DNA from 4 places in the Neobacillus sp. GCM10027624 genome. Region 4 is predicted to be linked to each of the others. Evidence: riboswitches for the same ligand, from Rfam matches in the RefSeq annotation. Region 4 holds a riboswitch; each other region holds the start of a gene.
What was found. Region 4 has a riboswitch for thiamine pyrophosphate ahead of ACFQZ9_RS04020 (thiamine phosphate synthase). Riboswitches for the same ligand answer to the same signal wherever they lie in the genome.

Region 1: linked by a shared signal. The riboswitch ahead of ACFQZ9_RS04610 (ABC transporter substrate-binding protein) and the one ahead of ACFQZ9_RS04020 (thiamine phosphate synthase) in region 4 are both predicted to bind thiamine pyrophosphate.
Region 2: linked by a shared signal. The riboswitch ahead of thiH (ThiH family protein) and the one ahead of ACFQZ9_RS04020 (thiamine phosphate synthase) in region 4 are both predicted to bind thiamine pyrophosphate.
Region 3: linked by a shared signal. The riboswitch ahead of ACFQZ9_RS09535 (uracil-xanthine permease family protein) and the one ahead of ACFQZ9_RS04020 (thiamine phosphate synthase) in region 4 are both predicted to bind thiamine pyrophosphate.

Annotation. Positions count from the first base shown of each region.
Region 1 is NZ_JBHTHD010000002.1:912,727-920,367, reverse strand. Features, by position in the region: gene ACFQZ9_RS04630 (GTP pyrophosphokinase) at 1-24, shown strand, start outside; gene ACFQZ9_RS04625 (DUF8832 domain-containing protein) at 224-1,057, shown strand; gene ACFQZ9_RS04620 (metal-sensitive transcriptional regulator) at 1,185-1,499, shown strand; gene copZ (copper chaperone CopZ) at 1,515-1,721, shown strand; TPP riboswitch at 1,800-1,909, shown strand; gene ACFQZ9_RS04610 (ABC transporter substrate-binding protein) at 2,076-3,068, shown strand; gene ACFQZ9_RS04605 (thiamine-binding protein) at 3,083-3,373, shown strand; gene ACFQZ9_RS04600 (ABC transporter permease) at 3,375-4,142, shown strand; gene ACFQZ9_RS04595 (ABC transporter ATP-binding protein) at 4,139-4,885, shown strand; gene ACFQZ9_RS04590 (TatD family hydrolase) at 4,882-5,652, shown strand; gene ACFQZ9_RS04585 (DUF4309 domain-containing protein) at 5,686-6,978, opposite strand; gene ACFQZ9_RS04580 (YfjL-like protein) at 7,125-7,641, shown strand, end outside.
Region 2 is NZ_JBHTHD010000002.1:393,702-401,342, forward strand. Features, by position in the region: partial or broken gene mobQ (MobQ family relaxase) at 1-349, opposite strand, end outside; gene ACFQZ9_RS01910 (GerAB/ArcD/ProY family transporter) at 972-2,078, shown strand; gene thiH (ThiH family protein) at 3,353-4,435, opposite strand; TPP riboswitch at 4,491-4,591, opposite strand; gene ACFQZ9_RS01920 (hypothetical protein) at 5,099-5,509, shown strand; gene ACFQZ9_RS01925 (GNAT family N-acetyltransferase) at 5,918-6,481, opposite strand; gene ACFQZ9_RS01930 (NERD domain-containing protein) at 7,167-7,641, shown strand, end outside.
Region 3 is NZ_JBHTHD010000003.1:895,975-903,615, reverse strand. Features, by position in the region: gene ACFQZ9_RS09545 (acyl-CoA reductase) at 1-563, opposite strand, end outside; gene ACFQZ9_RS09540 (long-chain-fatty-acid--protein ligase) at 526-1,644, opposite strand; gene ACFQZ9_RS09535 (uracil-xanthine permease family protein) at 1,613-2,947, opposite strand; TPP riboswitch at 3,022-3,132, opposite strand; gene ACFQZ9_RS09530 (ATP-binding protein) at 3,187-3,906, opposite strand; gene ACFQZ9_RS09525 (ECF transporter S component) at 3,903-4,403, opposite strand; gene ACFQZ9_RS09520 (ATP:cob(I)alamin adenosyltransferase) at 4,393-4,977, opposite strand; gene ACFQZ9_RS09515 (bifunctional adenosylcobinamide kinase/adenosylcobinamide-phosphate guanylyltransferase) at 4,980-5,423, opposite strand; gene ACFQZ9_RS09510 (histidine phosphatase family protein) at 5,375-5,986, opposite strand; gene cobS (adenosylcobinamide-GDP ribazoletransferase) at 5,944-6,732, opposite strand; gene ACFQZ9_RS09500 (cobyric acid synthase) at 6,729-7,641, opposite strand, start outside.
Region 4 is NZ_JBHTHD010000002.1:793,126-800,766, reverse strand. Features, by position in the region: gene thiO (glycine oxidase ThiO) at 1-1,100, opposite strand, end outside; gene ACFQZ9_RS04020 (thiamine phosphate synthase) at 1,075-1,791, opposite strand; TPP riboswitch at 1,808-1,916, opposite strand; gene ACFQZ9_RS04015 (GNAT family N-acetyltransferase) at 2,151-2,636, shown strand; gene ACFQZ9_RS04010 (hypothetical protein) at 2,792-3,961, shown strand; gene ACFQZ9_RS04005 (DUF2187 family protein) at 4,036-4,266, shown strand; gene ACFQZ9_RS04000 (rhamnogalacturonan acetylesterase) at 4,621-5,427, shown strand; gene ACFQZ9_RS03995 (hypothetical protein) at 5,565-5,756, opposite strand; partial or broken gene ACFQZ9_RS03990 (YybH family protein) at 6,023-6,418, shown strand; gene ACFQZ9_RS03985 (3D domain-containing protein) at 6,515-7,291, opposite strand; gene ACFQZ9_RS03980 (Na+/H+ antiporter NhaC family protein) at 7,624-7,641, opposite strand, start outside.

The DNA.
Region 1 (7,641 bases), 120 kb from region 4:
GAAAAGGTCGGGGACCGAAAGTAAAAGCACTTTTTTAAAAAGGTGCTTTTTTTATTGCTCATTAAAGGGAATTTACCCATATATAAATGGAAAATATTTTATTTTTCGTTTGACATTTTACTATAGGGGGGTATAGTATATTGTGTATATAAGCTACACAAATTAAATAAATTTTAGCCGACGGGTTAGATTAAATACCAAATAATAGAAGGGAAGTAATGTAATGAAAAAATGGGCACTTGCGGCAGTAGTATATTTGCTCGTTATTATTGGCGGCTATTGGGTATACGATGCGAATTTTAAGACGGAAGCTAAGTCAACGATGGATATGAATCATGAATCACCGGTTTCAACAAGTGAAAGTCATGCCCATAATGATTCAGGGTCTGGCGGCAACCATGAGAGTACAGGTACAGAAGCAGGAGAAGTAAAACCAACCTTTAGCTATAAAGATGGCAAAATAGAAATCATCCTAAAGGATATGCAGGGTGATCCTGTTAATGACCTTGAAGTAAATCATGAAAAACTGATGCATTTAATTGTGGTGAATGAACATTTAGACCAGTATTATCACATCCACCCCAATGAAATCGGTCCAGGGAAGTTTGCAATTCCCTACCAATTAGCGGATGGTCCGTATAAAGCGTTTATTGATGTAAAGCCAAAGAATTTGAATTATAAAGTAGAGCCTGTTCCCTTTACGGTTGGTAATTCAGTAGAAAATCACAGCCATCCTTCATTAGTACCTGACCAAACTTTTATTAAAACCATTGATGGAAAAACTGTCGGAATGAAAGTAAGTTCATTTGAAGATGGAAAACAAGTCACTCTACAGTTTAAATTGGATGAATCCACACTTGAGCCGTATTTAGGTGCTGCCGGTCACGTCGTCATCCTAAACGAAAATGCTGATCAATACTTGCATGTTCATCCAAAAGATGAAAGTAAACCGGTATTTGAAACCCAATTTGACCATCCCGGAATCTACAAAATTTGGGCAGAATTTAGACAGGCTGGAAAAGTTAGGGTGTTTCCATTTATAATTAAAGTTAAGTAAATACTCTGGATAGTAGAACAGGATGTCAAACTATTTCCTTACTTTTACTATACCGGGGTATGATATAATATCCAAAAAGGAGGGTGTGCGGATGTCTGGTGAAAACAATTATAATGAAGAATTAATAATGGATGATGCGTGCTGCGCTTCAGAAGGCAGCCACAGAAAAAGCCATCATTCAGATAAAGTAAAAAACAATCTCGTAACACGTCTCAATCGGATTGAGGGCCAGATACGTGGAATTAAAGGATTGATTGAAAAAGATACCTATTGTGATGATGTGATTACGCAAATTTCCGCAACCCAATCAGCCCTAAATAGTGTGGCAAAGATTTTACTAGAGGGACATTTAAAAAGCTGTGTCCTTGAAAGGATTCAAGAAGGGGACATGGAAGTTCTTGATGAGGTTCTTGTAACGATTCAAAAATTAATGAAAAAATAATGGAGGATTCCTAAAATGGAAAATATTACTTTAAGTGTTAAAGGAATGTCTTGCGGCCATTGTGTGAAAGCAGTAGAAGGGAGTGTAGGAGAGCTCCAAGGTGTTAAACAGGTAAAAGTCCATCTTGATAATGGCACAGTTGATGTTGAATTCGACCAAAATGTTATTAACCTTAGCAAAATTAAAGAAACCATTGATGATCAAGGATATGATGTGGTTTAAGTCTCTATAAAAAATAAACATATAATGCTAGCATATTAAAACACTTCTGTTATAATGAGTATGGAAATAAACTTCATACATTAAATGTAGGGGAGCCGGTGTTGCCGGTTGAGAGTTCGTTCTAAAAACGATAACCCTTGGAACCTGATCTGGGTGATACCGGCGGAGGGAACATATTCTTAAACAAATAAGTTGTTTGCCAATATGCACTCGAGGTTCTAAGAGCCCGGGTGCTTTATTTGTTGTTTGGGAAATTTTGTTCTATTATGCTTATAGCAACCGGATTGTTTCTCATAGGCAATTCTAGTTTTGTTTCCAACAGATTCGGATTATACATATGGGGGAATAAAGAAAATGAAAAAGTTGTTTGTTCTACTACTTACCGTTTTTCTGATTGCTGGCTGCAGCAGCAAAAAAGAGACAGATACGGCTAAGGAAAATACGAAAAAGCTCAAAAAGATTACGGTCGTTCTTGACTGGACGCCAAACACAAATCATACAGGGCTTTATGTGGCAAAAGCAAAGGGATATTTTAAGAATCAAGGCTTGGATGTTGACATCATTCAGCCGGGAGAAACAGGTGCTGATCAGCTTGTTGCATCTGGAAAAGCGGATTTTGGCGTTGGCTATCAAGAGGGTGTCACGCAGGCACGTGTCCAAGGTGTTCCGCTTGTATCCATTGCTGCGGTTATCCAGCACAATACATCGGGATTTGCTTCGCCCGTTGACAAAAATATTAAAGCACCAAAAGACTTTGAAGGAAAAACATATGGAGGATGGGGTTCTCCTGTTGAAAAGTCCGTCATTACTTCTTTAATGGATAAAGAACATGCCGATGCAAATAAAGTAAAAATCATTAATATGGGAGATACAGATTTTTTCACTGCTGTGAAAAGAGATGTTGATTTTGCCTGGATTTATTATGGCTGGACCGGTGTAGAGGCAGAGCTTCGCCATCAAAAAATCAACATGATCTACCTTACTGATTATTCTAAGAAACTTGACTATTATACACCAGTGTTAGAAACAAACGAAAAGATGATTGCCAATAATCCTGATACTGTTAAAGCCTTTTTAAAGGCAGCATCAGAAGGATATGGATTTGCAATTAAAAACCCAGATCAAGCAGCAGATATTCTCATCAAGGCAGCACCAGATTTAGATCCAAAGCTTGTCAAGGCAAGTCAGAAATGGCTATCACCTAAGTACCAGGATGATGCGTCTCAGTGGGGAATACAAAAAAAGACTGTTTGGGAAAACTATGCTTCTTGGATGTATGACCATAAGCTTCTTGATAAAAAACTGGATGCCGAAAAAGCATTCACGAATGAATTTTTACCAAAATAATGGAGGGGTTTCACATGGCAAATGCCTTAGTGAGCATTCAAATTATACCGAAAACAAAGGATGGAGAAGATGTTATTCCTTATGTGGATGAAGCCATCCGTATTATTGATGAATCAGGAGTAAAATATCAGGTTCATCCTTTGGAGACCACGATGGAAGGTAAGCTTGAACATTTATTTAGTGTTATCACCAAAATGAATGAACGCATGATGGAAATTGGCAGCAAAAACGTGATTTCGCAAATTAAGGTATTGTATCAGCCGTCAGGAATCACGATGGATCAATTAACGGAGAAGTATCGCTAAAATGAAGAAACTGCTTTTAAAAGGGTGGAGACCAGTGTTGGTTCTCCTCCTTTTGTTCGTGATATGGGAAATGATTGTAAAGACCGCAAAAATCGAGGAGTGGCTGCTGCCGGCACCATCGAAGATTTTTACTGAAGCCATCCGCGGCTGGAGCGAATTTTACCCGGATTTATTCTCGACAACAAAAATTGCTTTATTTGGTTTTGTAATCGGTGCGGTGATTGGTTTAGTGGTGGCGGTGATTCTTTATTTAATTCCGGTTTTACGAGATTCGTTTTATCCGTTACTCATTCTTTCACAAAATGTACCGACCATTGTGCTTGCTCCGCTTTTAGTGATTTGGTTCGGGTTTGGGCTGCTGCCGAAAATGATTGTGATTACACTAGTTTGCTTTTTTCCTATCACTGTTGCGGCACTCGACGGTTTCAGGCAGACGCCCGCAGAATTAAGACATTATATGATGATGGCGGGGGCTTCGAAAACGCAGGTTTTTTGGAAATTGGAGTTTCCCTTTGCATTGCCATCGATTTTTTCCGGCTTGAAAATTTCAGCAACCTATAGTGTGATGGGAGCCGTTATTTCTGAATGGCTTGGTGCAAAACAGGGGATTGGTGTCTATATGACAATGGCATCCTCATCATTTCGCACTGATCGTGTGTTTGTTGCCATTTTTGCGATTATGCTATTAAGCCTATTATTTTTCTTATTAATAGTGTTGGTGGAACGCCGGGTTGTCCGCTGGCGGGTAAAAGGAGATGAGGGAAAATGAGCCATCTTATGCTGAAAAAAGTATCGAAAAGCTTTGGTGCAAACGAGGTTATGGACGGGATGAATTTTTCCATCAAAAAGGATGAGTTTGTTTCTATCATTGGTCCTTCAGGCAGTGGAAAGAGTACGATTTTCAATTTAATTGGCGGAATGCTGGCTCCAGATCACGGTCAAATCATGCTGGAAAATAAGGTCATTAACGGAATGCGTGGTTTGATTAGTTACATGCCGCAGACTCCCTCGCTGCTTCCGTGGAGGACCATCCTTGATAATGTGGTGCTTGGACAAGAGCTTCAAGGGAAAAAAGAAATCGGCAAGGCGAAGGAAATGCTTGAGATTGCCGGTCTCGCGGATTATGAAAAAGCTTATCCGCATGAGCTATCCGGTGGGATGAAACAACGGGCGGCGTTTATCCGTGCTTTATTAAGTCCGCAAGCAGTAATTTGTTTGGATGAACCTTTTTCAGCCTTGGACGAATTGACCCGTTTTGAGATGCAACAATGGCTGTTAACTGTGTGGGAGTCAAACAAAAGGACGGTTTTGTTTATTACCCATAATATTGAAGAAGCCTTGTATCTTTCCGACCGAATTCTTGTGTTATCGCAAAAGCCTTCGAAGGTAATCAGTGAAATAGAAGTCCCGTTTTCGAGGCCGCGGGACGCAAGCATCCTGTTGGAAGAGCCATTTTTGCAATGGAAACGGAAGGTTCATTTTACATTAACGGGGCAGGGGGGATTGCGATGAAAATGATCGATGCCCATATTCATTTAGATCATTATAAAGACGAAGAAATTCAGGTAATCATGGCTGATTCTAGTTTGATCGATGCTCTCGTTTCAGTTTCGTTTGATCTTGAATCCTGTAAAAGAAATCTACAATTGGCCGGGAGGTTTAATAAAGTTAGACCTGCCTTCGGCTTTCATCCTGAGCAGCCGCTCCCCAGTGTCTATGAACAGGAGAAGCTTTTTCAGTGGATGGAGGAGCATCGAAAAGAGATGGTTGCCGTTGGAGAGGTTGGGCTTCCTTATTATACTCGGCTGGAAGGCAAAATTTCTAACAAGGAGTATGGGAAGTATATCGAGCTATTAGAGAATTTTATGCAAAGGGCAAAGGACTGGGAGAAACCGATTGTTCTTCATGCCGTCTATGATGATGCTCCGCTTGTTTGCGATTTGTTAGAAAAATATTCATTGACAAAAGCTCATTTTCATTGGTTTAAAGGAGACGAAAAGACAATTGAAAGGATGATCGAAAACGGCTATTTCATTTCTCTCACACCGGATGTGGTGTATGAAGAGGAAATCCAGCAATTAGGATCAATCTATCCTTTGGAACAAATGATGATTGAAACGGACGGACCATGGCCATTTGAAGGACCATTTGCAGGGATAATGACCCATCCGAATATGATGGAAGAATCGATTCGAGTGATTGCCGAAATTAAAGGACTTTCAGTTGGAGAGGTTTCGGAAAAATTATTTGAAAATACGGTTTCGTTTTATCAAATTTAAAGCGTCTCAGCCTAAAAGGTGAGACGCATTTTTTCATTTGTAAGCCTTTTGTCCAAGTAATGTTTGAAGGTCGACGATTTCAAAACCTTTTCGAGTTAGTTCTTCAATGATGTGTGGCAGGGCTTTAGCTGTTTGTACTTTATCATCGTCCGAATGCATGAGGATGATGTCGCCATTTCGGATATTTTTCAAAACATTGTTTTCAATATTACTGCTTTCCATTTGCGACCAATCCAGTGTATCAATCGACCATAGAACAATCTTATAACCATTTTGTGTCGCGGTGGAGATAACCGTATTATTTACAGCGCCATAGGGTGGACGAAGCAGTGCAGGTTTTTTACCAATTACTTCATATATCTCCTCATCTGTTTGAGCCAAATCTGTTTTAATTTCCACAGCTTGACGTTTGCTTAAATCATGATGATAGTAACTATGGCTTAGCACAAGATTTCCATTGGTATATGCCTTTTGGACAACCTCTGGATACTTTTTTACTTTCTCCCCGATAAAAAAGAAACTCCCTTTCACATGGTAGTTTGCCAACGTTTCAATAATGCTTGGTGTATTTAGAAGGTCAGGACCATCATCAAAGGTCAGTGCGACTCTTTTTCGGTTAGGGCCATTAAGGAATACAGAATTTTGATGAATTTTTGCAATGGGAATCATTTGATTGCGCCAGTTCTGCATATTTTGCCAAGCTGTCTCCGATAAGTTTTTCGATACCCCTTTTATCGGAAGGATATAAGGAGTGGTGGTAGTTGAGACTGCATCATTTGGAATTAATACGGAAATGTGATCGACCTTTCCAGTATTTTTTGGAATGATGAAACGAAGCTCGATTTGCTGCGTGATTTTATAGCCATAGATTTGGTCGTCCTGATTGGTTCTTTGATAGTCTGGTTCGCCTAAAGTTTTTACGATTTGTTGGTAGGTTAGCTGATGAAGTTGCTCATCGTAAGAACGGATATCCACCAAAATATTTTTTGTGTTATATCCAAATACGGTGTGTTTTGCAGGGTAATTGGCATAATTCATTCCTTCAACTTGATCGGTATTAGCAGCAGGGCCCCATTGCTTTATAACATCATTTATTGAATTTGTGTGTACAGCAAAATGGCTCGTAGGTATTTTACCTTCTTTGGCATGTTCCGTTATTTTTTTTAATAATGGGTATTTCGGTTCTTTATAATCTGGAGGGGTTACTTGGTGTTCTTCGGTATTTTTCCCAGTGTGTTCTTTATTGGGCTCTGAATCATCTTTTGCAAAAAGACTGCAGGCAGTTAGGGAGATCAGGCATAGAAAATAAAGAAGAAATTTACTCATGTGAGCCTCCTTTGATGAGAATTCTTGTAACTCCATTTTACTTTTAAACAATGTCATAAAAAAGACAAATTTTCTAAAAAAGTAAGAAGGAATAATGAATTTCAAAATTGAATAAAATATTATAAATATTCTGAAATTATTAGGGGGTGGTGCATATAAGGTTCAGCAGAGTTCTAATAGGGATTATTTTTTTTCTTATTGTCACGCTCAGTCTTTTTGTCTATGCCGGGTTTAATGGCACACCGTGGGAGAGGCACCATCAGAGTAAAAATATGGAACGCTATTTGAATCAAAAATATCATACTGCATTTATTATAAAAAATATTGATTATAATTTTTTAAGTGAAACGTATCAGGCTTATTCCTATCCGAAGGGTCATCCTGAACTGGTATTTACGGTGGAAGAGGATGTAGATGCTGCTGCCGGCTATTCAGATACATTTCCAAAAGTCTTTTGGGAAAGTGAGTTATCAAATAATCTGAAAAAAACTATTAAAGGACTATTCCCCCGCTTGGACAAAACAACATTTACCGCCGATCGAATTGTTGATCGAGGGGAATATTTTGGTTCCCATATACCAACCTATCAAAACATCTATACATCGCAGCTAGCCTGCTCAATTACTATTTTTATGAAAACTAAATGGGAAAAAGTGAAACAAG
Region 2 (7,641 bases), 400 kb from region 4:
TGTCCTTACAAAAATCAAGGGCTAAGTTCTCCTGTTCTTCTTTCGATAGCTCTTTTGGTAATGCAACATTTATTTCACGTGCAAGTTGAGCATTCCATTGTTTTTCCTTTAACTCCACTTCATTCCAGAGTCTTTGGCGATCATAAACCCATTGAGGTGCATGGCGTGGCGCAAGAATATGAGTGATTGGCTTCACTTTTCTTTTATAGAACTTTTCCTCATTTGTTCTTTCATCTATCAATCTTTCACCAGAACGGTAAGCTGCAGCAGCTATTGTATTTTGCTGTTTTTTTCTTGAAATGATCTGATTTGAGAAATGATAGATAGCCATCGACATTACACCGCACATTCTTTTTAAGACATGAGCGAAGCGAATTTTTTCGACGCCTCACGAGATTGGCTCCTTCAAAGAAGGAGCCAACGATTCAAAAACATTGACTCCTGTTATATGTCATAACATTGTAATTATTGGATTTTATTATAAAATCTCTGTTCTTCCTTTTTTTGCAAAACCTCCAACTGCACGCCAAAATATTTCATTCTCATCAAAAGTAATTTTCCCCTTTCCATCTATTCAGTGTTTTTTTCTTCACAAGGATTTCACAATTTCCCCAAAACCATTCTCTTTACTACAAATTCAGTTCAATTTGGACTGTACTTTTAAAATGTTTATACTGTATGCGATTTGTATAATTTGGTGGATATTTGACACCCTACCAAATATTAGGGTAAATATTTGAGGTGCTTTCTAAATTAGACGGATATTGTTTTAATTTTATTTATTCTGTTAAAGAGAAACAAAAAAACTGCAAAATGGAGAAAGTATTTTATTTCTATCAATTTGATAATTAAATTGATTAACTGGTTGAAAAAATATTCAGAGGGAGTCTAAGAAGCAATTAGTACAATAAAGAAGAAAAAGTGCTTTGGAGAAGAACAAAATAACCCAAAGCAAAGGGGAAATGTAGTAAATGGATAAGATTAAAATAAGCGCATCCCAGCTTTTCGTACTAGTATTTTTATTTGAAATGGGGAGTTCAATCCTCTTTGGTCTTGGAGCAAATGCAAAACAGGATGCATGGATTGCCATTTTATTAGGGTTAGCGGGTGGTTTAATCGTCTTCTTTATTCACTATCGTCTGTTTCTTTTTTATCCCGAATTAATTCTAACCAGCTATATACAAAAAATTGCCGGAAAATGGCCGGGCCGGATTATCGCCTTATTCTATATCACCTATTTTATCTATATTACCGCAAGAGTATTACGAGATTTTGGGGAACTCTTGGTAACGACTGTTTATACAAATACGCCGTTATTTGTCATCAACGCATTGATGGTTCTGACCATCATTTATGGCATTCATAAAGGTTTAGAAGTAATCGCAAGAGTCGGGCAGATTTATTTTGGCATTGTTTATTTAATGGCCATATCAGGATTTCTACTAGTTACTTTTTCCGGGTTAATCCATTTTGAGCTTCTAAAGCCTATTCTTGAAAATGGCTGGAAACCCATATTTAAGGCGTTTCTTCCTGAAACACTTACATATCCTTTTGGAGAAATACTTATTTTCACGATGATATACCCGTTTGTGAATGAACCAAAGAAAATAAAATTTGTTTGTATTGGCGGGATGATTTTAAGTGGGATTAATATTACCATTACCGTGATTATTACGATTTCAACCATTGGTCCAGAACTTTATACCCGCTCAAACTTTCCATTGTTAACCACCGTTTCAAGAATACAACTGGCAAATTTTATTGAACGGCTGGATGTTCTTTTTTTGCTCTACCTAATAATTGGCGGTTTTTTTAAAATATCACTGTTTTTTTATGCTGCAGTAGCAGGTACAGCAGATCTATTTCAGTTTAAAAAAAAGGAAAAGCTGACGTTTCCAATTGGATTGATTGTTCTGTTTGCATCCATAACCATGGCATCGACGTTTGCTGAGTTTGTTAAAGAAGGACTTGAATTTGCAACAGCCTATGTAAATTTGCCTTTTCAAATTATCATTCCAAGCATCTTACTAGTTATCGCATTCATTCGAAATAGGAAGAAAAATCTGACAAAAATATAAATTGAAAAAACAGCCATTTATATTGCTAATGGCTGTTTTGCATAGGAAATTATAGTTTTGTGATTTAAAAGTAAATAAACATTCAACTCGTACCCCAATTCGATGTCTAATTTGCATTTGCAAATCTAACATGGCGTCCGATATTTCCTAACTTTGAAGCCTGAAAGTAGATAAGGGAGTGTAACGGATGAGTTGAACTGACGTCGAAACTCACGAAGACCTTCGGTTACCATCGCTGCCTAAACTTTTTAAACACATTTATGAGTAACATCTATCATCAAAATATCCGGGAAACCTCCCCTTTTAGAGTACACATTTTGTTTAGTTCTTTTAATACAATCCCAAGATTCAATATTTCTTTTTTGATTGCAAGTTTATTGATTCCTCTAACTTCTTTATAAAAAAAGTGATTTTTCCTTCTAACTACTTTAAAGAGTTAGAAATTCAACTGCCACTTTTGACTTCATCTCTTCTTTTTTGACGTATAATCATAGGTTTATGCTTGCCTTTCTTCATTTCCTCCAAATACCTTGCCAAATAGTCGTCTGTGATGCGATGGGGAACATATCCCAACCGCTGGCGAAGAATATTTTCGAGAACAAACATTTTCCGAGTGATTTTTTCATATTCTTTCCCGCTTTCTTTTCTTCGTTTACTATATAGTCCTCTGTTTGACCGAGCTTTCGAGCTTTGTAGAACACATTTAAATAATGATAGAGAGATACTCTTTCAGCTCTGGCGTACTTTAGCAAACTAAGTAGCTCAAAAGTTGACAGTCTCATAAGCTCAGGTGTAGTCTTGTCCAGATAAACTTCAAGCGAAAAATCTCTTATTCGAAATTACCCAGTTCTGGTTTTATACTCATACAGATCTATCTTTTTGCTTTTTTATTTTTTTTAAAAAAGAGTAACATTATAATTGAAATGTTACCCAATTACCTTCTTTTCATCTACTTTTTTAAAACAATAAAACAAACATAAAATGTAATTCTTCTTTAAATTTACAAATCTTGTGTATTGGTGGAATCCCACTTTTTAATTTTACGTTTTTTTCGCAGAATACCACTACTACAACAATCATGTTTCGTAGTTGCTCGAATGACAACGACCATCAACATAGGAAGAAGAAACAGTATTAAGAGGCTAATCCAAACCACAATTGTCACCCCAAAATCACTTTAGTAACAATATAGAACACAATAGCCAGATTAAAAGCTGGCAGCCTTTTAAGAGCATGAGTTACACTGGCTAGTAAGATAAAATTCTTAATTGCCTTCATCGGATTTGATAGTCGTTACGATGCAACATATCTTTTATTTCGTCAACACTTCGTGTATCGGAAATTTCAAACTGACTGTGGCTGGTCTCTTTGTTAACATAACCACCAACAGCAGTTGAGGAAGCTGCAGACATTTTAGTAACGCCCAAACTAATAAGATGGTCACGAAGTTCCGACTGCTCTCTTGTAGAAAGGATAATATCTGCTTCTGGCAAAAACAAACGCATTGCCAGCATGGCTTGAAGTAAATTTTTGTCTGTAACATTTGTTTTTGGCTGAAAATCCCCCAAATGAGGGCGCATTCTTGGAAATCCAATTCCGATTTCCGTTTCTGAATAGTTATTTTTCAAGTAAGCAGCATGAATACCGGTAAAAAACACTTCTTTCCTCCAGTCATCCATTCCTAAGAGCGCACCGATAGTAACCTTGCTCATTCCTGCTTTGCAACCCCGTTCCGGCGTATCCAACCGATATAAATAGTTTCGTTTTGGACCTTTCACATGAATTTGCTTATATATATCTTCGTTGTATACCTCCTGATGAATAGTGAGTCCGGTTATGCCACATTGAATCAATTCCCGGTATTCTTCTGTTTCCAGAGGGTGTATCTCAATTGAAAGGGAGGAAAAATATTTCTTTAAAATCGTGATACTTTCTTTAAGATATTCAATAGAGGCATGTAACCTTGATTCCCCAGTTAAAATAAGCAAGTGTTCAATTCCTGTTTTAGCTAGTGCCTGTGCCTCTGCTTCAATTTCAGACAAGGTAAGTTTTTTTCGAGAAAAATCATTGTTTATGCTGTAACTGCAATACACGCACTGATTGACGCAGAAATCGGATATATAGAGAGGGGCAAACAACTGCATAACTTTCCCAAAATGTTGAACAGTTACTTGTTGAGCCTTTTGCCCTATATCTTCTAAAAAAGGCTCTGCTGCAGGCGACAATAACGTTAAAAAATCCAACTCGTTTAACGTTGTTTTATTTATGACGTGCTTTACATCTTCATAAGTTAGTGATGAAAAATAGTCCTCAAAAGGTAAGTTCTTTTCCTCATAATATTTTTTGTAATAGCTCATTGTTCTATCCTCCTTGAAATATAAAAAAGCTTACCCAAAAAAAATAGGTAAGCTGCACTAGCGTGTTTAGCTTCCCTACGTTGGTACTAATCCAAATCAGGTTCAAAGGGTTGGATTGCTCCTCTCAGCCCAATAAGGGCACCCCTAGCTTTCTATCAAATGTTATTTGTTTTTATAAATCAAGTTTATCAAAAGAATTCCATAATAAATATGATATACATCACATAGGACATATATTGAACCTATGTGATGGATGAACTTTGTGTTTAGATGAGATTTGATTACGACCAAAGGAATTTACCACCTCTGCCATCTTTTGAACCATTCCTTGACAAAGAATTTACCAATCATTGTCTACTCTTTACCAATAAATAAACTCCTCTAATTACTTTTGTAATGTAGAGGAGTTAAAACAATCCCCACCTGTAAAACCAGATAGGGAACACGTTATTATATAGGTAAGTTTTTAAAATTTATACAAATGATTGAAAGTGTTTTTGACCAAGGTAGTAATTTTTCCAAGGTACTTTGAACGGGGCAGTTTGGTGGAATATAGACATCACATATCTTCTTCCCACAAAAGAGGCTTTTTTATTAGTACAATCCCCATGCAGTATCCATATAAATAAAAAAAAGCTTGTTTCATGGAGAGGGGAAAATCTATTGGTGTTTTTAGGCAGGATGAAGTCATTTATAGGTAAAATGGTCAAAGTTGATCAAGGTTTTCAAGAAGCAGGGGTTGGAAGGTTGTTAGATGTTTCTGATGATCATCTTGTCCTACTCACGGAAAAAGATGGGGTTGTTTACTATAATAACGATCACATAGAAAGTGTGACAGAGAATACCAAGGAATTCAATCTCGTATCTCCAGAAGATATTGGGTACAATAAAGCTAATAATTTACTAAATCTGTTAGAAACGCAAATACTCAAATGGGTCAAAATAAACAGTGATGGACCAGTAAAAATAGAAGGAGTTTTATATGATGTAAATAATGATATTATTTCATTGATTTACGATAAAGAGATTGTTTACGTTTCCTTCAACCATCTCCATCATATTAGCATAGGCTAGAATTTTGAAAAAATAAAAAATGAAGGCGATTTTTCTGGGGGTATGGTGTTATTTTTGTTGTGGTAGTCTTTAATAAGCTGTAAAGGAATTGCACAAGATGTATCAATTTATTATTGAATTTTCACTATATTCCTTTATTTTCTCGCTTTTTTTTAAATCCCTTTAAATCAACATTCTTATTAAAACAGTCAAAATAAAACATTTTGTTGAACGAATGGGTACAAGAGTTGTAGAACTAGCTGGCATTGTGGCAGCTTTTCTTAATGCTTTAAAGGGATTGTTTCCCATGGTTTAATTGCGGGTTACCCCCAACCACAAGAACCATCCCCATGGTCCCCCGGTGAGATATAAGCCTATTAAATCTTTATTTGGGTTATAAGCAACACAATCATTTTTTAAAGCCTTAAATTAAACGGCTTTCTTATCTTGAAGTTGTTTATTACTTCTTAAAACAGTGATAAAACCTTCTAATATGTCATGACTTACCGTAAACCCTTTACGCTTATAGAATTCCAAGGCATTTTCATTACCGTTTGAGACGTAGATAAAATAATCTTCTATATCATCAAATGTATTTAACCACTCCATTGACATGTTGAAAAGTTTAGATCCAATTCCGTATTGTCTGTACCCTTCCTTAATGTAAAATTGGGATAAGCAACCTACGTTTTTTCCTTTAACAGATGAAAGATCAAAAAAAGTCGCAAAATCATTTGAATACGCTTCTTTAGGAGAGATATTTGAATACACATAAGCCACTGCTTCTTTATTTTTATCCATATCTTTCACTACCACAATATAATTATGTAATGCGCTTTTAATTGATGGTACCATCCGTGTGTCAAAATTCATGCTGTTAAACAACTCTGGTTTAATTTGAGCTTTTGACTTTTGAAAGGACATGAGTTCATTGCACAAATCACGACAACATTCTATTTTTTCTTCTGAAATAACTTCATATTGTAAGTTCATAATTCCACTCCTTATATAGCACTATTCCGAAATCCCATACCAGTTACCTTCATCTAATTATTATAGAGACTTCTTTTCATCAATATCAACTTTGGAGTGTGTGTTAAATCCAAAAAACCTTCCTGCTTATTCAATTAAAGGGCCCGATTGATGAATTGCCCATTAAAAGACATATTACAAATCCTCGCACAGTGTTGGTGTCCCCCGGCACAGTACAACGTTAAATCATGAGGGCCAGACATTCTAGCCTCAAGGACAAAGAAAAAATAGTTTGACATTTAAGTCAAACCGTTAAAATTGTATTTGTTTTTGTGTGCCTAAAACTCAGTCCTGTAGCGCGGTACTGCTCTATCACTAGGTACGGCCCTTTCACCCATTATCTCCCTCAAGTCCTCTAAAGTATGTTCAAGGCTATCAATCCGAACCATTTGCATTTCGATTGTTTTTTCGGTATCTACAACCTCCCAAATAGGAAGTACTTGTTGAGTTTCTTGTTTTGGGTAAGCTATAATTAGCACCATACCTTCTTAGAGTAGCTAAGGAAAAATAGTAAAAGATATTTCATAAATAAGAACATAGTTTATAAAATAGTAATTTAGACCTCAATTAAATACATATTAATTTACTAATAATGGATAAAAAATGATAAAATAGTATCTATTGTATGATATTGGAGGATTTTGTCATGATTTATTTTTTTATTTTAATTTTTATTGCATTGGTAGTAACAAATTCTGCTTCTTTTAAAGGAAAGATTGGAGAAAAGAGGGTCAAAAACACAATTAAGAAATTAAACCCCACACTATACGTTTCCATTCATGATCTTTACATACCAATAGAGAATGGGAAAAAAACAAGTCAAGTTGATCACCTAGTTCTTTCTCATAAAGGTATATATGTAATTGAAACAAAGAATTATAAAGGCTGGATTACTGGGTCAGAACAAAGCCAATACTGGAATCAAACAAACTACAAAAGAAAAGATAAGTTTAATAACCCTCTTTGGCAAAATTACGGACATATTCAAGCTTTAAAGACTTATTTGGGAGATTTAGTAGAAAATGTTCCATTTTTCTCGATTATTGTTTTCGGAGATCAATCAGAATTAAAGTTTAAATCTGAATTCAAAAATGCATCTGTCATAAAAAGAAACAAGTTAA
Region 3 (7,641 bases), on a different contig from region 4:
CTCCAGATTTGAACACCTGGCACGTTTCCTGAGAAGACATGAAAAATCGACCTTGGTCCAAACGCTCTGCTCATCCCCCCAGTTTTTCTCGGACGAAACTCATCAAGCATAGCTGGCTGGTCAAACTCTTCATCTAGAAAGCGCAGGAGTTCTTTTTTGCGAAACATTCTGATGTACCGTTTTAATTCTAGCCGGACCATCTCCGAATCATATCCAGTAATTCTAGGAATTAGAATTTCCGCAATTTGTCGTAACCGATAATCAGGATTTAGCCATTGCTGAACAGCCAGGTCAATTTTTGCAACGATATCGCTTATCGAGAGACCAGCTAAATATCGATCCCTATTTTCCTGAACAGTCCGAGAAATCTCGGCGATGTTACCAGCGGATAGAATCGGATATTTTAGCATAAAAACGCCCTTTTCTGTCTCGTACAATTCCTCACGAAATCCAGTTAGCTGGATTGACTTTGGTACTTTATAGGCCGGAATTTCTACTACACTATCATCCACCATCGTAATCCCCTCATTTTCCATTTGCCTGCAATAATTGGTCAATTGCAATCGAGCAGCCTCTTGCTTCTGATCCCTTTACTCTTCCAAGTAAAACAAAGCCTTCCTCCGTTTTATATCCCAAATCCTCTGTCAAAATTGCCTGGCAAGAATTCCAATTAGCTAAGTCATAATGCGCGATTACCCCTGTCTCGCCATTACCTACAGGCTCTAATGTATTTGGATCCAGCACGATAGTTTTCACCCAGGCTGGTCCAGCTTTATCGAAAACAATTGTTCCCGTTAGATGGTTTGATAGAATGGTTTGATCATAGATTTGCGAACTTAATTCCGTCATTCCATACATATTGACGCACATTGTACGATCGACATGGAAATACTCATTGAACATGGAATATAAACGGTTCATTTCTACTTCCCGTGACTGTCCTTTAAAACCGCCTGTATCAAAAATCCGGCTACCCTTTGCCAGCTTGAACCTAGCGTTCTTTTCTTTTAAATTATCTAAAACATGCACATAAGCGAAAGTTGCTCCTATCAGGAGAACCGGCTCCCCCCGTTCTTCTGATTCCTTTAATGCCACTGCCAGCCCTTCCATATCAAGACCGTTTTCATCGAAAAAGAAACGGCTGTTTTCGGTACCTAAAAAGGTTACTGCATTTGTTAAATAACGGGAAAGCGAAGAATTCTGATTCAAATCTGCCCCCGGCGACAAAACGAACATCGTGATTTTTTCGACATCCGGCAATACAAATTGTTTAAACGGCCCCTTCATGGAAGCATCCCAAACTGCCAGTGTTGGATGATAGTTTTTCCCCTTAGCATTCGGGTTTGTCGTGCCGCTTGTCATAAAGACAGCCTCAATTTCCTCTACAGGTTCAGAGGATAAAACCATTTCTTTAAATCCTTGAATTGGAATAGCCGGAATATCCCTCCAATTTTTGACCGTTAACGGTGTTTTCCGTTTTGATTGGCAAAACTTCTTGTATGGTAGATTGAATTTAAATTGAAAGTTAAAAAGCTTTAAAGCCAGTTTATTAAAGTCAGTCTCAGCTTCAGGAGGAAGCCCTTCTGGAAACTGATGAATAAAATCTATGATTTCACAGGTGATCTGTTGTGACTCCACTCTCATTTTTTACTGCCTCTTTTCTAAACAATTTTGGTAAATTAACGAATAAAACCTGTAGAATGATAGAGAAAAACGCACCAATAAAAATGCTATTGGAGAGGAACGTTCCAACTGTTCCTTTTACATCTTTAAAATACGTCGGCAGACTAATCGCTAATAGGATGGATAATCCGATAATCATGTAATTTGTTTCGTTTTTATCCACTTTAGCCAAAATCGAAATTCCGGTAAAAACTAGGCTGGCTGCGGCAGGTAAAAAGATCCCGCCGACAACGGCATCCGGTGTCAATGCTAGAATGGCACCGGCTTTTGGGACAAAGCCCAGTACTAAGAAAATTACCCCAGCAACGATCACCGGTTTTCGTGACCCTATACCTGTTAATCTTAACAGTCCAACGTTTTGTGCATATGCGGTAGTAGGAAATCCTCCGATTAATGAGGAAATAAGTGAACCGGCAGACTCACCTGCAAAACCGTTCCGGATTCTTTTTCGGTCTAAATCAATATCAAGCATTTCCGCGGATGCCTGATAAACACCCATTGCTTCAATAATCGCTACAATATAAGCGACAAAAAACGTCAAAAACCAACTCCAATGGAAGGTGAATTCTCCATAAGGAAGAAAATGAGGCATGCCAAACCAGCCTTTTTCACTAATAATTGAAAAGTTTGTTTTTCCAATACAAATGGCAATCAAGTCGCCAACAATCAGGGCAATAAGGAAAGAGAATGACTTCCATATGCCGCGCCCGAAAAGAGATAATACAATAACCACCAAGGCAGTTGGGATGGACATGACTAGCGTGCTCGAGCTTGCAAAGCTGTCCATTCCCGGTGTTCCGCCTAAAAATTCATATAACGTAAAGCTTGATAAGGAAATTCCGACGATAAAAATAACGGTTCCGGAAATAACTGGTGTAAATAGAGCCTTTAGTTTTCCAATTACACCGGTAATGGATAAAAGAAGAACAATTATTGCACTTAAAAAGATACTGCCACTTGCAGCCGCAAGCGCATTTGCTTTACCTGCTGAAATCATGATGGAGTCAAAGGCTGCGGACGGTCCTTGAACAATTGGCAATCTGACAAGCTTCGTTGCTTGTATCAAGGTTACCAGTCCTGCAGAGATAAAAATGGCGTTGACAATATTAGCTGATAAGGACAGCGGCAATCCAATCATTGCTGCGACAAAAATTGGATCCAGCCAGACATTTGAAACAAAGACATGCTGCAATCCATATAAAAAACTTTTAACTGGCGGTAATTTTTCCTCCACCCCTATTACAATACTTTCGTTCTCATTCATGCTGTACTCCCCTTTATAAAAAATAAAAAAGCCAGATCCATAATAGGACCTGACTTAATTGGCAATAGAAAAAATTAATTTTTCCACTACTTTCCTACGCTGGTACGATCCAGATCAGGTCCAAAGGGTTAAAAAACAAATTGTTTTTCTCTCAGCCTCGAATCCGGGCACCCCTAGTAGTCTATGAATTTAATAATTTTATCCTATACCTAATTAAAGTGAATAGCAACCAAAATATTTTAAAATTCTAAACGCACCTGGTGGAAATAATCACCAGATGCACTCTTAATTTTTTCTTCAAGGCCTACAGAATAAACGGCAATAAAGCAAGTGGAAGGACCTGATGATTTAAAAACATCTACATCCGTTAGTAGATTTACTTTTTCTATAACCATATTTGAAAATAGTTGATTCATCTCATATAAGATTCCTTTTGAGCCCACTGGTAAAACAACCACATCTTTTAGTGTGCATATTTCTTGGAAAAGTGCCAATGGTACCACGCTATCCGATTGCTCCACCACCTCATTGCCAACAAGGGGCATCCCAATAACCGCAACTCTTAAAGAGTCTGAAGGCGATACTTCCATTACTGTATCTGCTCCCTTTTTTCCAATTACGATAATCCCGACAGCAGATTGTTTTAAGGAAAAATTACTTTCTGTACTTCCCGTAACGGAAACTTCGTTTAAACCAAGTTCCTTTACTCCCTTTTGAACACCTTTGACGAGTTCCTTCCACGGTTCATTGCCGCAAAAATTGTGAAGTACCACAGAAATAGGCTTTCCACCACCTGCAATGCATTCCATGGCGGCAACACGAAAGGAATAATAGGCAACCGTTTCATAGGATACTTTAACCAGGTCTCCCTCCTTCATCCCAATCCCACCGCTATTATCGCTTGAAATGATAAGTGATTCCTCTTCGTTTAAAGGTATGGTCACACTGTCTCTCATCATTTAAGTTCTTCTTTCTGTCCTGCAGTTTTAAAAAGACCTGAAAGTCTCGGAATCAACAGTAACCCTATTATCACATTGATCATTGAACCAATTAATAATGATGGGACAAGTGTCACGTAGAAACCCATACTCATTAAAAAAATAAAGGGAAGCGGTGCGGCAAATGCGTTTCCTAAAACAAAAAGAGCACTGGCTATGATTCTCTTATTTTTATACAAACCCCCGAAAATCCAAACAAGCACTGCCATTTCACCGGCAATTAAAATATGCATTGGTCCTAGTGGAAAACCGCCAAATAGGGCAGATAATAAATGGCCAAATGCAGCGACAATCGCTCCTGGTCGAGCCCCGATTAATACAGCTGCTAGAAGTGCTGGGAACACATCCAAGGCGACACTTCCAACGACTGCTGGAATTTTGATGGAAGCCCCCACTACAGATAATGCGGTGAAAAGCGCAAGCCAGCTTAGCATTTTTCCCTTCAATCTATTTTTCATCCGACCGCTTCCCACCTCTGAACACTTTTGCACTCCTTACATACTCCACATCTTTTACATTCAGGCGATAATTAATTACCCTTGCTAAGGCAAAGAAATAGTCTGATAGACGGTTTAAGTATTGCAGTGCAAGTTCAGGAGCATTTGAGTCAGCTTTTATCAATTTTACCACCAAGCGTTCTGCTCTCCTTGTTACGGTCCTCGCAATATGAATCGAGGCAGCCGGTTTTGTACCTCCTGGTAAAATAAACCTTTCTAATTCAGGAGCCTCTTCAATATACTCATCGATTTTCTTTTCCAAATAATCGATCGACTCTTTATGCAGTTTTATTTCACGTTTTTCTGAAACATTTGCTAGGTCTCCGCCACAATCGAATAATTCGTGCTGAATGGTTTCAAGGTCGGCTAGTACATCTGCGAAAAGGACCGGATCAAGCTCTTGAATTGCCTGGCCGACAAAACAATTTACCTCATCAACGGTTCCATACGCTTCTACTCTAGTATCATCTTTATCAACTCTTCCGCCAATGATACTTGTTTTTCCCTTATCACCGGTTCTTGTATATATTCTCATCCTTACATTCCCCCACTCTTTATTGTTTGATTTAATCCATACCAAATGACGTCGACTCTGTCTGCTGCTGCTGCAATGTCCTGATAGGCCCATCCGGTCAGGTCGCGCCAAAGTCTGTTTTCCTTCTCCAACGGAACAATTCCTTTTGTAATATCTGTTCCAATTACCACTAGGTTTCGATTTCTCTCTGCCCTCTCCCAGGAAATCCAATGGGTTACGCAGTTTTTCCATATTTCACGACATTTGTTAGGTTCATATTCTTTCATTAAATCGTTTATCCACATTTCAATTCCTTCGAGAATAAGCAATGTTCCAGGTTCATCTAGTTCAAAAGGGAATGGATCATTCTGATAAGCAGATGTCCATTGGGCTTTGATTTGAACCTTGTAGGTCTTTCTCACCCACTCTCTTTTCCCATTAAAGGCACCGCCTGTAATAAAGTGCACCGCTCACCCCTCCTTAACGCTTCACGGTTAAAGATTAATTCGAATCCTTCATGATGTGGGGATTGCCACTCCCAAAATTCTCTTATTTCTGGTGAAAACTTTGTCAGGATATGACGAACTACACCACCATGGGTAATCACCGCACAGCTTTGCAGATTATTCAGCAGAATTTTATTCACAATCTGACTCCATCCATCTTGAATTCTATCTTGAAACTGCTGAAACCATTCCCCTTCCGGCGGACGATACTTTAATGGTTCAGACAGCCACTGCCGGTATAGCAGATCTTCCTTCAATTCATCATACGTTTTTCCATCCCATTCACCGAAATCCATTTCCCTTAGCTCTTTTAATAGATAGGGACTTTCATCAGGAAAAAAAGTCTTTGCAGTTTCTATACATCTATGTAAATCGCTGGAAAAATAACAACCATAGATACGATTAATTGGTATTTTCATTTCATCTAGGATTAAAGGCGAATCCTTCCACCCCAAATAGGCTCCTCGTTTATTTGCTTCTGTCAGTCCATGACGAAATAATGCAATAACCACAATGTCATCCATAAGACGATCTCCGTCCCTTCTACTGATGCTCCCAATACATCCCCCGTGATTCCACCAAACCAATTCAGTGCCTTACGGCGGCAAAGCAGATAACAACCGGCGGCAGCCAACAACAAAATTATGACCCCAATCACTTTTTCATTTAAAAATACCACCAAAGCGATAAAAAGAATGATAAAAACAGGATAGATTAATACTAGTTTAGGTGACACGGCTTGTTGAAACATCGCAGCCATTCCTTCCTTTTTAGCGGATGGAACCTTAACCAGCAAAACTCCCATTACACACTTGCTGAAAAAAGGAATTGCAGCAATAAAAACAAAGGTCAACAAGGACGAATTCTCGGTTATCTCAAAAATAAAAAATAACCGGCAGCTTAGTAAAACAATAACCGAAAGAACACCAAATGCTCCCGTTCTCGGATCCTTCATAATTTCCAGCCTTTTTTCCTTACTGCCATAGGAAAAATAAGCATCACTTGCATCGATCCAGCCATCGAGATGGATTCCTCCAGTTAGAAGAATCGTCACCAGCCAAAGAAAAAAAGCAACTGCCAGATGGGAAAACGGCGTAAATTCTTTTAGTAAATAGAGAAGAACAGCATAGATAATGCCTTGAAACATCCCTAAAAGCGGGAAGGCTTGAACTGCCTTTCCCAGATGTTCCGCATCCATTGGCAGTTCTCGACGAACCGGAACTGCTGTGAAAAATTGAAGGGCAATAAAAAACCCTTTAAAGAACTTCATGCCTTTGGACTCCATTTTTCCATGATATCTTTTAGTTGCTCCCACTTTAGATGACGTTTCATCTCAAAAGCAAGGGCATCAAATCGTTGATCTTTAAAATCTTGGATCTTTCTAATCTCTTGGAGTGGCAGTCCTTTCTTTTTCCGTATGAGATTGATCCAACGATTTCTCCATTCGTCATTATGAAAAAGATGGTGGAGATACGTCCCGATGATTTGGCCGTTTCTTTGAAAATAACCTTCTCCTTTTCCATTTGCCAATCTTAAAAATGAACATCCATTTTGTTTGATAAAAGTGTTTCCCAAGTGGATTTCATAACCTTCTAATGCAAGCGTTACAGGGAACCCAGTATTTTCGTGATATGCTGCCTGCGCTCTTGTAGTTTCTTTCTCTTGATAAAAAATCGTTTTTCCCGGAATCAAGCCTAAACCTTTTACGATAATGTTGGCTATTCCTGTATCAGTACCGGCTTCATCAATCATTTCTTCCCCGAGAATTTGGTATCCGCCACAAATCCCGACTGTAAACCCGCCGCTTTCAAAATGTTTTTTGATTTTAACATCCAGTCCTTGTTCTCTAATGAACTTCAAATCTTGTATCGTACTTTTTGTCCCAGGAATGATGACAGCATCCGGTTTACCAAATTCATCGCCCCGTTTTACCCAGCGGATCGAAACATCTTCTTCATATAAAAAAGGCTCAAAATCACTATAATTTGATATAAAAGGCAGATGGATGACAGCAATATCAATATTTCCCTGTTTTTGATTTGAAAATTGATGGGCAATGGACAAGGAATCTTCACCATCAATCATATGATGGTCAATATATGGCAATACCCCTAAAACAGGAATCCCGGCTTTTTCTTCGATCCATTGAATTCCATCATCAAATAAGGAAATGTCCCCG
Region 4 (7,641 bases):
AACGCGGAAAGAAGAGAATCCTGTTTTCCGACTAATAAGTCAGCGACAAGTTTTCCAGTGATGGGACTTAACAAGATTCCATTACGAAAGTGCCCAGCGGCGACAAATAAACCCTTCCATTCAGGATGCTCGCCAATATAGGGGAGACCATCGCCTGTCTGCGGGCGGATTCCACACCATACCCGCTCCCATGAAGCATCTTTAATCTGAGGAACGAGATGGATCGCTCTTTCAATTAATGTTGCAACTCCTTGAGGAGTGACCTTGTCATCAAACGTATCTTCTATCATTGTTGCTCCAATATAAATTTCTCCATTACGTTTTGGGACCAGATAACAGCGTTTATCGGAAAAAATCGTCCGATTGATTAAAGATTCTTCCGTTTTGACAGAAAAGCATTCACCTTTAACAGGGTATACAGGAAGATCCAAGCCGGATTCCTGCATTAATCTTCCTGCCCATGCACCGGTCGCCACAATCACTTGTTCACTATGTATGAGACCATTTGTTGTTTTAACCCCTTTGACCTTCCCGTTTTCAAAAAGAAAAGAGAGGACCTCGGTATTTTCATGAATTTCTGCTCCATAGTGGATAGCGGCTTTTGCAAAGCCTTGAGTTAATTTTCCCGGTTGAACATGCCCGTCATTTGGGAGATACATCCCGCCGGCAACACTCGGTGAAATAGCTGGTTCCATTTCTCTTATATCCAATGAGTCGAGCCACTGGATTTTGGAATCCCAATTATTTTGAAAAATGACCTGTTTTTTCAATTCGGTTGCAATTTCATCTGTTTCTGCGACTCTTAACATGCCTTTTTGGACGAACTCAATATCGACTCCTGTAAGCCCGAATAACTCGTTTGAAAGTTCTGGAAACATAGCCTGACTTTTTATTGCCAGATGGAAGAGGGGACCTTCTTGTTCAATTTCCGCTTGGGCTGCCAGCATCCCCGCGGCCGCACTCGAAGCCTGGCAAGCTAATCGTTCTTTTTCTAAAATAATGACTTTTTTACCCAGTTTGGAAAGTTGATAGGCGATGGAAGCACCGTTAATTCCGCCGCCGATGATGGCAACATCATATGAATGACACAATTGATTCATCTCCATTTTTTAGTTCATTTGCGTAAGACTTTACCGCTGCTACTGGATCCTTTGCATCTAACACTCCCGATATAACCGCAATACCGGTTGCACCTGCCTGAAGAACTTGATAAGTATTTTCTGGTCTGATACCGCCAATTGCAATAACCGGGATGTTTAATTGAGATACCTTTTTTAATTCCTCAAGACCTTTAGGGATTTTTCCAGGTTTTGAATGAGAAGGGTAGACATGTCCGAACAGCACGTAATCGGCATGATCCCTTATCGCCTTTAGTCCATCCTCAAAAGAGTGGATGGAGCTTCCTACCCGAAGTTGTTGGAAATTATCTTTTACAATGCCTGCATCTAAACTGTGATAAGCTAATTGAACTCCCGCTACTCCTGTCACTGAGGCCACATCCACCCGATCATTAAGGATTATTTTTGACAAAGGGATGTTTTTCTTTGTTAAAAATTCGACTGCATCAAAAAGTTCTCTGGCTGTTATTATTTTTTCTCGCAGGTGAATCGCAGTTATGTATGGCTGGATATCTGTGACAATTTCAGCAAACTGCTCAATTGGCATTTGACCATTTGAAATAAGATGGAATTCCTTTGAAATATAAGTCACCCCTTTAGAAGATTCCGTTGAAATGAAAAAAACCACTTCCGATTTGTAAGGAAGTGGTTTTTGAAAATTTGAAATAAACAATTTTTTGGTTACTCAAATATCCTATTTTCCACTTCCCTACGCTGGTTTTAACCAGATCAGGTTCATAGAGTCCCGAAGTAGCACTTCAATCTCAGCCCTTTAAAAAGGCACCTCTAGCGGAATAGCTTTATTTATTCATTTGTAATGTTTTCCTGCAATTATTATATTAACACGCTGGTCAGATATGTCAAATCATTTTGTCAACTTTTAATAATGTTTTATTTTACTAGATTTTTATATTTATCATTTCTAATTTCTTAATCTTGTATAAATACTTTTCAATTTTTCGACATTCTTAAGAAAATATTATCTTCCATGTGTTAAACTTAAATAGATTGATGATGGAGGGAAGATTAGGCATGTTGAATATTCGAAACGTAAAAGAGCAGGACTTATCTGATATTGTAATCATTGAACAGCTTTGTTTTCCTCAAGAAGAGGCGGCAACAAAGGAAGCATTTGAAATGAGGATTAAAGTGATCCCTGATAGTTTTTTTGTTGCGGAAGAAAATGGGGTGGTCATTGGTTTTGTTAATGGACCGGTTATTAAAACCCCCTTCATTACGGATGACTTATTTAAGGATCTAAAGGTAAACCCAGAAACGGGGGGCCATCAAAGTATCCTTGGGATAGCGGTAACACCACATTTTCAAACACGTGGGGTGGCAGCGGCACTCCTTGCTCATATTGAAAAAGCTGCAAAAGAAAAAAATCGCGAAACAATCACCCTTACCTGTAAAGAAGAACTAATTGTCTTCTATCTAAATCATGGATACCGAAACCTAGGAACCTCGGACTCCCAGCATGCCGGAGTTACGTGGTATAACATGGTTAAAAATTTATAATCCCGTGGACTATGTGAAACAAGAAAATTCGGGTGGTGCCTGGCACCACCCGAATTTTCTTTATTTGTTTAAGGAAAAAAGTAACTTTTAGAGGGTTTGCTTTCCATTTGTCGAACTATTTAGATAATAATTAATCGACAATTGAGGTGGGAAAGTTGTACGATATCCAATATGCATTTTTCAATGAGTATGGTGATTATGGTTTTGATTTTGACAACAGTGACGTCTCAACCCACTTTATCATTACGGCTATTCTAGTAAAAGATTCCGATAAAGAAGGGTTAGAAGGGGAAATTGAAAGGATATGGAAAAAATATATTCAAAAAGAAGACAACCATTTTAGTTACATAAAAAATCAACCAGATCTTATGCTGCAAATTTTGAATGAAATGAAGGAATTACCTTTTAAAATATATGCATATGTGATCGATAAGCAGAAAATAAGAGACAACAGTGGAGTCACCTACAAAAATACGTTTATAAAATATTTAACACGCAAGGTCCTCGAAGATTTATCGAATACATTTGAAAAGCTTGATATTATTTCGGACGACCAGGAACCGAAAGAGTTTATGAAGGCGTATATCAATTATGTAAAACAAGAATGTATACCTGACCTATTTAATTATTCAAGCTTCGGATTCAATAACACGAAATCAGATATTCTTGTCAAATTGTCAGAATGGATTGCACGAACACTGGCAATAGGGTATGACCGAAATCTTTCAAAATATTATCAAACATTTTATAAAATCATCAAACCTCAAATTGTCCGAATCAATTTATGGCCCCATGACTATCGGAATTTTCTCTATGATTACAAGGTAGACTCTGCTGACATTAAGAATGACGAGGTAATCATCAAACAGGCAGTCAACTTAGCTTATCAATACATTGATAAGTATCGAAAAAGTGACGATGAGGATGAAAAACTTCGCATTGATTTTTTAAAGTTTTTACTATTTAATCTGAAAGAAAATCCAGATGAATATGTTTACACACAGGAAATATTAAATAATCTCAATGCTATACGCAATATCGAGTTGAACCCACATAATTTTCGCTCTAACATCGTCTCGAAGCTTCGTGATCAGGGGTTGCTGATTGCGAGCAGCAATAAAGGCTACAAACTGCCGGTTTGTTTGGCTGATTTATATGACTTTGTGAACCTCTCAAGTCTAACCATTTTCCCGATGATCCAACGAATAGCCAAATGCCGCGATCAAATTTTAAAAGCAACGAACAAGGAAATAGACATTCTTGAGCAAAAAGAATATGAGTATTTGAAACGGGTTATTGAAATGGAAATACTGAGGGTAAAGTAATTTTTTATAAAGACTTAATGTTGTGCCCATATCTTGGTAATACTAAAAACGAAACCGAAGTGGAGGTACAGGATATGGCAGAAGAAAAATCAAAAAATGAGAGCGGGAAGGAAAAAGAAAGCCTTGTAGATGTACAGTTAGATCAATTGGTCGAGATCAAAACAGGAGAATACAAAGGGAAAAAGGCTAAAGTTATACAAGTCCGTGATAATTCAGTTATTGTAGAACTCGGAATGAAAACAAAGGCAGGGGAACCAGTGTTAACCGTGGTGAATCATAAAAATTACAAGAAGCTTAATAAATAATTACTTCTTCAATTTGATAAACTCCATCCTTGTTTGTTTCAGAAGATTGTCATGAAGCCAGATAGAAGCGGATGGAACAGTCAAAAATGGGAAGAATACCTGCGGTTTTTAACGAACTCGAAAAGTTAACAAACCAGAAATAATTTTAGGTATCAGGCGACCAAATGGCGGCTGATGCCTTTTTTTAATTGGCTATGTTAAAGGACATGGTGATTTTTGAACAGCGTTGATTGGAGCGGAAATCAAGAACTAATTTTAGCAGCCTTTTAAATAAAAATGAACAAAATGTTTTGGAAATACACCATGGTGGTAAAATTATAAATTACAATGAGTAGGTAAAGGGAGGGGAAAGCTTTGGATAAAAATCGAAAAAAGGAATCTATGGTAGTTAGCACACTACTTATAGTTGTTATAATGACATTATTCATTACATCAAGTGTGTTCGGAAAATTATCAAAGGACTCAAATCAGAAGGATAAGGATAAAAAAATTACCGTGTATCTAGCAGGAGACTCCACAGTTTCTAACTATCCTGACAATATGGCACCGCGGACGGGTTGGGGACAGGTACTACCGTCTTTTTTTGACGATAGGGTTCGAATAAAGAACAGAGCGGTACCTGGCAGAAGTTCAAAAAGTTTTATTATGGAAGGCAGATTAGCTGGAATCTTAAAACAAATTCATAAGGGGGATTACCTTTTCATTCAATTCGGCCATAATGATGAAAAATTTAAGGATTCCACCCGTTATACAAAACCTTCTACTACATATAAAAGCTATTTAAAGCAATATATTGCAGGTGCTCGTCAAAAAGGTGCGATCCCAGTCCTTGTCACTCCGATGGAAAGAAGACGTTTTTCTTCAGAGGGAGATGCTTTGAATACGCACGGGAAGTATCCATCGGCGATGAGAGAGCTGGGACATGATGAGCATGTTACGGTCATTGATTTAACGGCGAAAAGCAAGAAACTTTTTCAACAACTGGGACCCGAAAAAACAAAAGAACTTTTTATGTGGGTAGACCCAGGAACTACTCCTAATTTTCCGAGAGGAGTACAGGACAATACACATTTTCAGGATAAAGGTGCAAAGGCGATAGCTAAACTCGTGGTCGAGGGGATACAGGAGCACGGATTGGGACTGCGTGCACATCTAAAATAAAAGAAACCCATCTACAAGACGAAAGGTTTTTTCCCTTAGAAAATAAAACGGCTCTCAAATTATGAGAGCTGTTTTATTATCTTAGAATATGCAGTGGGAAAATAACAAGCAAGTTGCCTTCATCTCCCTTGTTTCCATTATGTGCGTTGAATTTGTGAAGTGGCAAAGGTTTTAATCAGTTTTTGTAAATTTCGATGGCCCTCTCTCAATCTAATTGTTTCATCAATAATCAGTTGAAATCCTTCCAATTCTTTGTCTGATGCATTTAATAGTGATTTTGGTAAACCTTCTGCGAGTTGTTGTAGGGTGTAATCTTTTGTCACGGACATCGACCATCCTTTCAACTTATTCAATAGACATCAATTTTGCCTTTTTTAGTATTTTGGGAAAGGAGACCGTTTTTCCTGCCAATACCATAAAAAACTTATCTACATATCTCAGCAGATTTCTTTTTGAATAGAGATTATTTTGCACCTAACGACAGATAACAACTAAGATGTCTAGTTTTTTGTAGAAAAATAGTAAATATCTAGCTTGCTAGAAATGAGTAAGCACGGTAAATTATAGAAATATCGATATCTGGGGAGGGAATAGAATGGAACATGAAATAAATGAAATACTCAACAAATGTGACCTTGCTATAAAGTAAGAAGATTTTGATACGTTGATGAAATACTATACGAATGATGCTATTCTGGTTGTAAAACCTGGCATGATTGCACGAGGTAAAGAAGAAATCAAAAAAGCATTTATTGCCATTTCAAAATACTTCAATAATCGCCTAGTACCAACTCAAGGTGAGATGATCATTTTAGAGGCGGGGGACACTGCGTTAGTTATTTCCCAAACCCTTCTTGATACCGATAAAAACGAATCGGAATTTTCCATGGATAGAAGAGCAACCTATGTATTTAAGAAAAATAAAAAAGGTGATTGGCTTTGTGCAATCGACAATTCTTATGGGACCGAATTAATAAAAAGTAGAAATTGAATAAATAAATTTTCATTCAAAAGCCATATAACATAGTTAAGGGCTTCTCCAAGATAAAATGGAGAAGCCCTTAATTTTTTATAAATTAAATGATTATTAGTTTAATATGGTTACTTTTAATTGTTTTACGCCAAAATCAATGGCATCTTCTTCAGATGGAATAAAGACATCAATCCGATTTCCTTTAATCGCACTGCCCGTATCGGCAGCTGTCGCTTCTCCGAACCCCTCAACATAAACCTTACTGCCCAAAGGAATAACATTTGGATCCACTGCGATGACTTTTGCATTCGGGTTTGTTTTGATGTTAACTCCAGTTTTTGTGATTCCAGAACATCCTTCACATGAAGCCGTATAAGCGGTGGCCCTCACGGTAATTTGCTTAGCAGCCTTTACTTTTTCTTCACGTTGCTTGGAAGCCTGTTTCTTAGGATGCGATGTTGCTTTATCTTTTAATTCCTCATGATCTTGTTTCTTCTCTTCAGATGTTTCCTGCTTTTTTGTGCTTGTTTCAGAAACATCTTCAAAGATAATTAAATCTAATCCAGGATGGATAAGATCCGAAATTAAATGGTTCCATTCCTTTATTTGTGAAACACTCACATGGTGTTTTTTGGCGATATCTAATAATGTTTCATCTTTTTTTACGGTATAATGTTTTTCAGGTGCGATTTCAAGTCTTTCACCTGGATAAATAAAATCTGAAGTAAGATGATTCAACATCCGGATGTTTTCTACCTTTGTATGATTTTCGCTGGCGAGATTGGAAAGAGTATCTCCTTCTTGTACGGTAACCGTTGCAGCATGTACATTAGCACTTACAGTTCCTGAGAGTACTACTGCCGCCATAAATGTTTTCACTTTGTTTAGCATTTTTTTACCCTCCCTGTTCTTTGTCCGCTAAGTTTTCATAAGCGTAACATGAATTTTGCTTATAAAAAGAACAGGAGGATGTTAAAACCATTACAAGCATGGCAAGTATATTGCGATAGTATTTCGTAATTGGCGGAATAATCTGAAATATAGTGTTTTTAAGGAATGCTATCTAAGAAAAAGCCCAATAGGATGTGCTTTAAGCGCAACATCCCATTTATTACAATAATGTTACAAGGAAATAGTCAAACTTTTATGGAATACTAATATTTCCCAATATACCCAACAATTTAATCTGGTCAATTTTTAAAAATTTGCTCACAAAAAACGAATCAAGAAACAAAAAACCC